2 regions of the Paenibacillus sp. JNUCC 35 genome follow, and region 2 is predicted to be linked to the other one. Evidence: predicted binding sites of a transcription regulator. Region 2 holds the regulator's gene; the other holds the start of a gene.

The links. The regulator CtsR, encoded in region 2, represses protease genes until heat stress. The targets are predictions, from matches to a motif close to ATGGTCAATAAAGGTCAAACA.
Region 1: a site for CtsR is predicted at 2,226-2,246, ahead of clpP (ATP-dependent Clp endopeptidase proteolytic subunit ClpP). Genes of this name have one in related genera too.

Annotation. Positions count from the first base shown of each region.
Region 1 is NZ_CM177771.1:5,945,381-5,949,779, forward strand. It holds gene AC2TF6_RS26885 (sugar-binding transcriptional regulator) at 1-936, opposite strand, end outside; tRNA gene AC2TF6_RS26890 (tRNA-Arg) at 1,178-1,249, shown strand; gene AC2TF6_RS26895 (DedA family protein) at 1,323-1,973, opposite strand; gene clpP (ATP-dependent Clp endopeptidase proteolytic subunit ClpP) at 2,329-2,931, shown strand; gene AC2TF6_RS26905 (copper amine oxidase N-terminal domain-containing protein) at 3,015-4,399, opposite strand, start outside.
Region 2 is NZ_CM177771.1:526,654-531,052, reverse strand. It holds gene clpC (ATP-dependent protease ATP-binding subunit ClpC) at 1-750, opposite strand, end outside; gene mcsB (protein-arginine kinase McsB) at 797-1,825, opposite strand; gene mcsA (protein-arginine kinase activator protein McsA) at 1,913-2,431, opposite strand; gene AC2TF6_RS02485 (CtsR family transcriptional regulator) at 2,444-2,905, opposite strand; rRNA gene AC2TF6_RS02480 (23S ribosomal RNA) at 3,214-4,399, opposite strand, start outside.

The sequences.
Region 1 (4,399 bases), 830 kb from region 2:
CGCACCCTTGCTTTTGCCGCCGGCTACGCCGATCACGACTTCGCAGTGCTGGATATCTTCCAGCCGGAGTCCTACGGTCGGCATCTTATGGACAACCTTGCCCTCGGGGTTAAAATAGTAGCCGAACGCTTCGGCAAGCGCCCCTTCGCCTCGCAGGCTGTCTATCGTCTCGGAGTCTACCTTGCGCCTCTGCGCCATGACGATAGCATCTCCAATGCCGTGAATGACGATGCGGCTGCTGCGGACCACGTCCATCATCTCCTGGATGTTCGGTTCCTGGATCAAAGACTGATAGGCCTCCTCGCGGAGATGATCCGGAACATGCAGCAGGCGATACTGTCCACCGGTCTTCTTCGCCATCTTGGAAGCGATCATGTTCGCCTGCAGCTCCACGCTTTCGCCGAGCCCTCCACGGGCCGGGACGAACAGGCTGCCCTTGAGGGCGCTCGTTGTGGACAGGTGCTCCGCCACTTCGGCCATTGTGGAGCCGCCGGTAACCGCGATCACGTCATGCTTCGTGACGTGCTTGCGCAGCATCAGTGCGGCCGCCCGGCCCAGCTCCTTCTTCGCAAACAGCGAAGAATCCGAATCGCCGGGAACGACTACGACCTGCTCCAGGCGGAAGTGGTCGCGGATCCGCTTCTCCAGCTCGTTAAGCCCGAGCATCTCCTTGATAAGCGGCTGAAGCTTCTCCAGCAGTTCCCTGCCCGATTCGCTGATGCGCATGCCCGATGTTTCCGTTTCAATCAGGCCTTGGCCTTTCAGAAACTCCACTTCGCTGCGCAAAACCCGCTCCGTCATATCGAGAGCGCCGGCCAGGGTTCTGCGTCCCACGCTTCCCAGCAGAAAAATATGCTGCAGAACGGTGTAACGCTTGTTCAGAACCTCCAGCAAGTCCGGCAGGAGCTGTTTCTGGACGTCGAGAATATCTCTCATGCCATACACTCCTATTGATCGTGTTGGGACTCAATATGTCCCGCGAGTGCATTTTAAGTCCCACCTGGATCAAAAAAAACTTCCCTTGCACAACCCCATTATACCCCAGTTCCTATAAAAGAATCAATGTGTGCAAAGTTTGATTTTTGTAAATGGGCGTCGAAAAAAAATCTGAGCCATAGGACTTGCTTTTTTAATATCTCTATCATATAATAACCTTTGCTGTTACTTAATGAAACATGCGCCCGTGGTCCAATGGATATGACGTAGGCCTCCGGAGCCTGAGATCGAGGTTCGATTCCTCGCGGGCGCGTATAATGTTACACAAGAGAAAGCTCCCGTCTTCGGACCGGAGCTTTTTTCTTTTCCCCTTAAGGTTGAGCCGCTTATTCCGCCGAGCCCATGAACATCTTCTGAATACCGGCATACCGGGCGCGAAGCCAGCCCAAAACCGCTTCTTTGTTTCTTTTTACAACCAGGAATCCCGTCAAAGCGATAGCGGCAACAATAATCGCAATCGTTGAGTATTGGGCAATCACATGCAGCAGCTGCTGGATTTTCGTGCCGAACAAGAAACCTACCATCACGTACGTGAAGACCCACAGAACACCGCTCAGTCCGTTAAAAATCAGAAAAGTCTTCAGGCGGATTTTCAAAATTCCCGACACATACCCCGTAAAATGCCTCAGTCCCGGCACAAAGTAACTGACCAGAATAATTTTGTCCCCGTATTTATCGAACCACTTCTTAATTTTGAGAAGCCTATCCGGATTGAGAAGCACATACCTGCCGTACTTATCAAAGAAAGGCGTCCCCAACTTCCGTCCAAGCACATACGTAAAGATAGTTCCCGCAAAAGCTCCCGCAAATGAAACGCCCATAACGCCAGCCATATTAAACGTGTTCATGTGCACCATATGTCCCGAAATCATCATAGCCAGTTCCCCGGGAAAAGGCAGGGCCACCGATTCTGCGAAGAGGCCCAGGAAGAGCACCAGATACCCGTATTGTGCGAAAAGATCACTAATCCAGTCCATAGTCCGCTCCTTATTCCACTTAATTTCTTGTCTTTGTTAGCCAGTATACCTTTTAAGGAGGAGTTTCATAATGGTCCCCGGTTTAGTTTGGAAACTGGACTTTGGTCGTGGCAGGAACCAGACCATCTGTTAATTTATGGGTTTGGCATGCGGATTTTTTCACCACCTTGACATACAGGGAACCTTGCGGGAGCATGAGATGTTTCACTAATTCCGCTTGAGGGGAAAGAACGAGAGAGGTTTTTCCAAATAAGTTTGACCTTTCTTGACCTTTTGACGTTTTTTCGTTATCATATTTGTAGATACTGAAAATTAACGCAGTTATAGCGGCGTATTATCGAAGGAGGTAACATTAATGAGTTTTATTCCAATGGTTGTCGAGCCTGATGCAAGAGGAGAACGCGCTTACGATATTTACTCCCGTCTTCTTAAAGACCGTATTATTTTTCTGGGTACCCCGGTGAATGATCAGGTCGCCAACGCGATTATCGCCCAACTGCTGTTCCTAGATGCGCAGGACCCCGACAAGGATATTTCTTTGTACATTAACAGCCCCGGCGGTTCCATCACAGCTGGAATGGCGATTTACGACACCATGCAATTTATCAAATCCGACGTTTCCACGATCTGCGTAGGGATGGCGGCTTCCATGGGCGCTTTCCTGCTTGCGGCGGGCGCCAAAGGCAAGCGTTACGCCCTGCCAAACTCCGAAGTCATGATTCACCAGCCGCTCGGCGGCGCGGAAGGTCAGGCGACGGACATCGAGATTCGCGCGAGACGCATTCTCAAAATGCGCGAGAACCTGAACAAAATTCTCGCGGAACGTACAGGCCAGCCGCTGGAGCGTATCGATAAAGATACCGACCGCGACTACTTCATGAGCGCGGCTGAAGCCAGTGCCTACGGTCTTATCGATAAAGTGATCGAGAAGACGACCGAAGGCGGCAAACAAGCTTAAACAGCCCAAAGAAAAACCCCGGATCATCGACTTACGTCGGTAATCCGGGGTTTCTTTTTTAATGCGGGCGAAATTAGAACAAATTAGTCCAGATCCGCAAGCGGATAGAAAATCAGATCGATCGGGAAAGCCGAACCGGCCGGAGGCGTAAACTCGATATCGAGCGACTTCTCCGTCCCTGTGGTGCGATGGAGAATTTGCATGCCGTCAAAAGCGGTAATCACGCCGGAATACGGAATCGACTGGATTTCTCCGTTGATCTTGATCGGCCCTTTGAAGACACCGCCGCGGGCCAGCAGCATAATCGCCATTTTGCGCGGTTTGTCCGCGTGAATCTTGTAGACAACGCCGTAGTTGCCCCCATTCTTCACGTTTTCCTTACGCATCACGTCATAACCGTCCACGAAAGGATCGGTTTTCCCGTCCCCAATGACCAGCTTGGAGGCTTTCGTGAAGGAAGAAGCATCAATATTCCAGTTCACCTCGGAAACATCGAATGAGCCCCTTACGTGCCCTGTAAAGCCGAGCAGCTTGCTTTCGGACAGCGTCGTGTTCGTCAGCTCATCAGCCGCCAGGAAGGAGAACTGAACTTCTCCGGAAGTTTCAAGATCATAGAACAGATTCACGCCTTGGCCCGGATAGAAATCCGGAAGCTGGCGGTAAACGAGCGTATCATGCGGCGGAATGGTCAGTTTCTCGTTATATGTATTGCCCAGCAGGAAGTCTACGGAAGCCTCGCTGCCGATCAGGTTCGCATATACGGAAGGCCATACCTCGCCTTTGTTGGTCGTTTTGACCGTAACCGGCTTATCCGTCGTATTCGTTGCCATAATGGCGAACGTCACTTTGTTCTTCGTTCCGTTGATGTGGTCCGCATACAGACGGCCTTTGCCGTTGATCATGTCCTGATACAGGATGCCCGGCTCCGTAAATTCTTCGGGGCTGTCGCTGACGAGCAGCTTGCGGCCCGGTACGTTGGTCGCTTCTTTGGGGAGCATCGGCAAGTTGTAGAAGTGGGAAGTCAGCGTATCCCAGCTCAGTTTGTAGAAGCTGCCGATCTCGTTGTGATATACCGGATATTCGGCTTCCGACACAAGCGGTATATCTTCGACAATGACATTTTTGGTGAACACCTTGCTCACGTGTCCGTGCCTGTCGTAGACCTTAAGACTAACCGGGTAGGAGCCCGGCTTGAAGAATGCGTCTTGTTTGCCCGTCCATTCGTACTTGGCGATCCCTTCCGCATCCGGATCGTAGCAGAGGTCAATGTACTTGACGGTCTCGCCGAGACGGTATTTCTCTTTGTGGGTCGTAAACTTGGCAACGGGATTCGAATTATTCGTTCCATTGTCGTAAATGCCTTCCGGCTTCGGAACGTAGATGATTTCCACTTTGCGCGATTCGTGGTAGTACGTATACTTGGCGCCCATATAATCGGCTACCCAGGTCAGCTTGACGAGCAGCTTGC
Region 2 (4,399 bases):
GCCTGCCACGACAGAACCCATATCGAGCGTCATGACACGCTTATCTTTTAACGTTTCCGGAATTTCATTGTTGATGATCTTTTGAGCGAGACCTTCGGCGATAGCCGTTTTACCTACACCTGGCTCCCCGATCAGAACCGGGTTGTTTTTGGTGCGGCGGCTGAGAACCTGAATAACACGCTCGATTTCTTTGGAACGTCCGATTACCGGGTCCAGGTTGCCTTCTTTGGCGATAGCCGTCAGATCTCTCGCGAGACTGTCCAGCGTAGGCGTGTTGACGTTGTTGCCGCTGCCGTGATTGCTCGAAACGACCTCGCTGCTTCCGAGAAGCTGCAGGACTTGCTGGCGGGCTTTGTTCAAGGAAATGCCCAGGTTGTTCAGCACGCGTGCCGCAACCCCTTCTCCCTCGCGAATCAGACCGAGCAGGATATGCTCCGTACCTACGTACGTATGGCCAAGCTTTCTGGCTTCGTCCATCGAAAGTTCAATGACCTTTTTGGCACGCGGTGTGTAAGCGATATTGGAGGGCTGCTCTTGTCCGCGGCCGATTAATGATTCGACCTCATCTTGAATTTTTTCAAGTCCGAGTCCGAGAGCCACCAGCGCTTTGGCCGCAATGCCTTCGCCTTCGCGAATAAGGCCCAGCAAGATATGCTCTGTACCTATATTGTTGTGACCCAGGCGTACTGCTTCTTCCTGTGCAAGGGAAAGAACTTTCTGTGCACGTTCCGTAAATCTTCCAAACATCATACTTAGCACCTCCATTGTAATTTCGAACGAAAGTCGTATAGTACCATTAAACGTTATGACACGGCTTGAATCTTTCCCTGATGATTTGGGCACGCCGGATATCCCGGTCGTCGGGAGATAAAAGCTCCCCTGCTATTTGCTGCAAAAATCCCGGCTGTGTCATCACAAGAAGTTCATTCATGGTGTGTGCGGGAACTTCCCCCACTAAATTAAGATCTATGCCAAGGCGGACATCGGATAGCCGCTGTGCCGCTTCCTTGGAATCGATAATCGAAGCGTGAGTCAAAATTCCGTATGACCGCATAACGCGGTCTGTTATACGTATTCTGGATTCCTGCATGAGTTGCCTTCTTGCGGCGCGCTCGTGTTCGATAATCTGTTTGGCTACGCTATATAGATTATCAATGATTTCATCTTCGGACTGGCCCAGCGTAATCTGATTGGAAATCTGAAATAAATTTCCCAACGCTTCGCTTCCTTCGCCATATAGACCCCGGACTGTTAGGCCAACCTGTGAAACCGCCGATAGAATTCGATTGATTTGCTGGGTCAAAACAAGAGCGGGCAGGTGCATCATGACCGAAGCCCGTATACCGGTTCCCACATTCGTAGGACAGCTGGTCAAGTAGCCGCGTCTTTCGTCAAAGCCGTAGTCTAGCTGAGATTCGAAAATATCGTCAATCTGGTTCGCCAGATCCCAGGCCTCTTTAATTTGAAATCCGGGACACAGACATTGAATCCGAAGATGATCCTCTTCATTCACCATAATGCTGATAGATTCGTTATCATTAAGGATAACGGCTCCGTTCCGCGATTCGGTTGCCAGATTCGGGCTGATCAAATGCTTCTCTACCAGGATCCTCCGCTCCAGTTCATTCAGTTCCGAAAGCGGTACAAGCGTGAAGTCGCTGATCGTTTTTAAATCTTCATTGCCCAGTACAGCTGAAACTTTCTCAAGTACTTCCGCGGACTGCTGGTTCGCGGCCAACATAGGAAACGGATAATCTTGCAGATTCCGGGCTATACGGATGCGGCTGCTGATCACAATATCCGAATCGGGACCGTCCCCTTTCATCCATTCGCTTAATGCTTCCTTGACAAAATGTCTCAAAGAGGAACCCTCCTTTTCTCCAAGTTCAAAGGTTTGAGGCGGGCGTCGAAGTTAACTGCTGCCGGCTGACTTCTTATCGAGGTCGCGAATACGGTCTCGCAGTTGAGCCGCTTGCTCGAATTCTTCCTGTTCGATGTACGTCTGAAGTTCTTTCTTGAGACGCTCCACCTCACGCTTCTGCTCGATCTCCTGTCCGGAACGTTTCGGCACTTTGCCGACATGCTGCGTATTGCCGTGAACCCGCTTAAACAGGGGATCCAGCTTATCCTGAAAGCTTTCATAGCAGTGGCTGCAGCCAAAACGTCCCAGCTTGCTGAACTGTGAATACGTAAGTCCGCAGTGTTCGCATCTTATCGGACGCGCTTTGCTTGAGACCGTTCCGGAGGAAGGATCGAAGTCCAGCAGGCCCGAAAGCAAATTATGAATGGAGAAACCTCCCGGCGTACCGGGAATCAGCTCCCCCTTCTCTTTGGCGCATGTTTCACAGAAGTGAAACTCTGTTTTCTCACCGTTAACAATTTTCGTAAAATGAAGCGTTGCGGGCCGTTTGCCGCATTCTTGACAAAGCACGTCAACCCCTCCTTATTTGCTCAGTAAGGATATCAGCATCGCCTTTAAAATCCGGGCACGGACTTCATCCCGCAAAGGAAGCTTAAACTGAAGCACATCCCGCGATATTGCCGCTTTAATGATGGCAGCTTCCCTCCGGCTGATCAACCGACCTTCTTCCAGACGGTAAATCAACCCTTCGGCCGACGCTTGATCTATACTTTCACGAATGGTAGTCATGATGGTGTCCAGCAATGAACCGTAGGCGTTGAGTTCGATCTTCTGAATCCGGATATAACCCCCGCCTCCGCGCTTGCTTTCCACCACGTAGCCTTTTTCAAGGGTAAATCGTGTGCTGATGACATAATTAATCTGAGACGGCACACACTGAAATTGATCAGCGAGCTCGTTCCGCTGGATCTCAATGGACCCTTCGGGGCTTTGCTGCAGTATATGCTTTAGATATTGCTCAATAATCTCGGAAACATTACGCATCAATTCAGCCTCCCGTTGTTGAGAAGTAAATTGACTTTGACTTTCTTTGACCTTAACCTAATTATAATCATTTCCATATTACTTTGCAAGTACCTGATAAACAGTTAAGCGGAACTTCCTCTCTTTAGTTTTAACGCTATCCTGAAAAATATGCAAATACAGCAAAAAACCTCTATGAAATAAATTCATAGAGGTTTTCGTTACTCCCTGAAAACTAGCAGCGAAACGTGCAATCGATCCATCCAAGATCTTGTGGTGCATATATGTCATATGCTTTCGATGCGGCCTTTCCTGTCGGAAAAAGCCTTGTGGTCAAGCCCTCGACCGATTAGTATTGGTCAGCTCCACACATTGCTGCGCTTCCACCTCCAACCTATCTACCTCGTCGTCTTCAAGGGGTCTTACATACTGGGAAATCTCATCTTGAGGGGGGCTTCACGCTTAGATGCTTTCAGCGCTTATCCCTTCCGTACATAGCTACCCAGCTATGCCTCTGGCGAGACAACTGGTACACCAGCGGTACGTCCATCCCGGTCCTCTCGTACTAAGGACAGCTCCTCTCAAATTTCCTGCGCCCGCGACAGATAGGGACCGAACTGTCTCACGACGTTCTGAACCCAGCTCGCGTACCGCTTTAATGGGCGAACAGCCCAACCCTTGGGACCTACTTCAGCCCCAGGATGCGATGAGCCGACATCGAGGTGCCAAACCTCCCCGTCGATGTGGACTCTTGGGGGAGATAAGCCTGTTATCCCCAGGGTAGCTTTTATCCGTTGAGCGATGGCCCTTCCATGCGGTACCACCGGATCACTAAGCCCGACTTTCGTCCCTGCTCGACCTGTATGTCTCGCAGTCAAGCTCCCTTATGCCTTTGCACTCTTCGAATGATTTCCAACCATTCTGAGGGAACCTTGGGGCGCCTCCGTTACTCTTTAGGAGGCGACCGCCCCAGTCAAACTGCCCACCTGACACGGTCCCTCTACCGGTTAACGGTAGTAGGTTAGAACTCCGATACGATCAGGGTGGTATCCCAACGGCGCCTCCACCCAAGCTGGCGCTCAGGCTTCAAAGGCTCCCACCTATCCTGTACAGATCGTACCAAAGTCCAATATCAAGCTGCAGTAAAGCTCCATGGGGTCTTTCCGTCTTGTCGCGGGTAACCTGCATCTTCACAGGTATTAAAATTTCACCGGATCTCTCGTTGAGACAGCGCCCAAGTCGTTACGCCATTCGTGCGGGTCAGAATTTACCTGACAAGGAATTTCGCTACCTTAGGACCGTTATAGTTACGGCCGCCGTTTACTGGGGCTTCGGTTCACAGCTTCGGATTGCTCCTAACCGCTCCCCTTAACCTTCCAGCACCGGGCAGGCGTCAGCCCATATACTTCGCCTTGCGGCTTCGCATAGACCTGTGTTTTTGCTAAACAGTCGCTTGGGCCTTTTCACTGCGGCCCCCTCGTGCTATTCACACTACCGGGGCACCCCTTCTCCCGA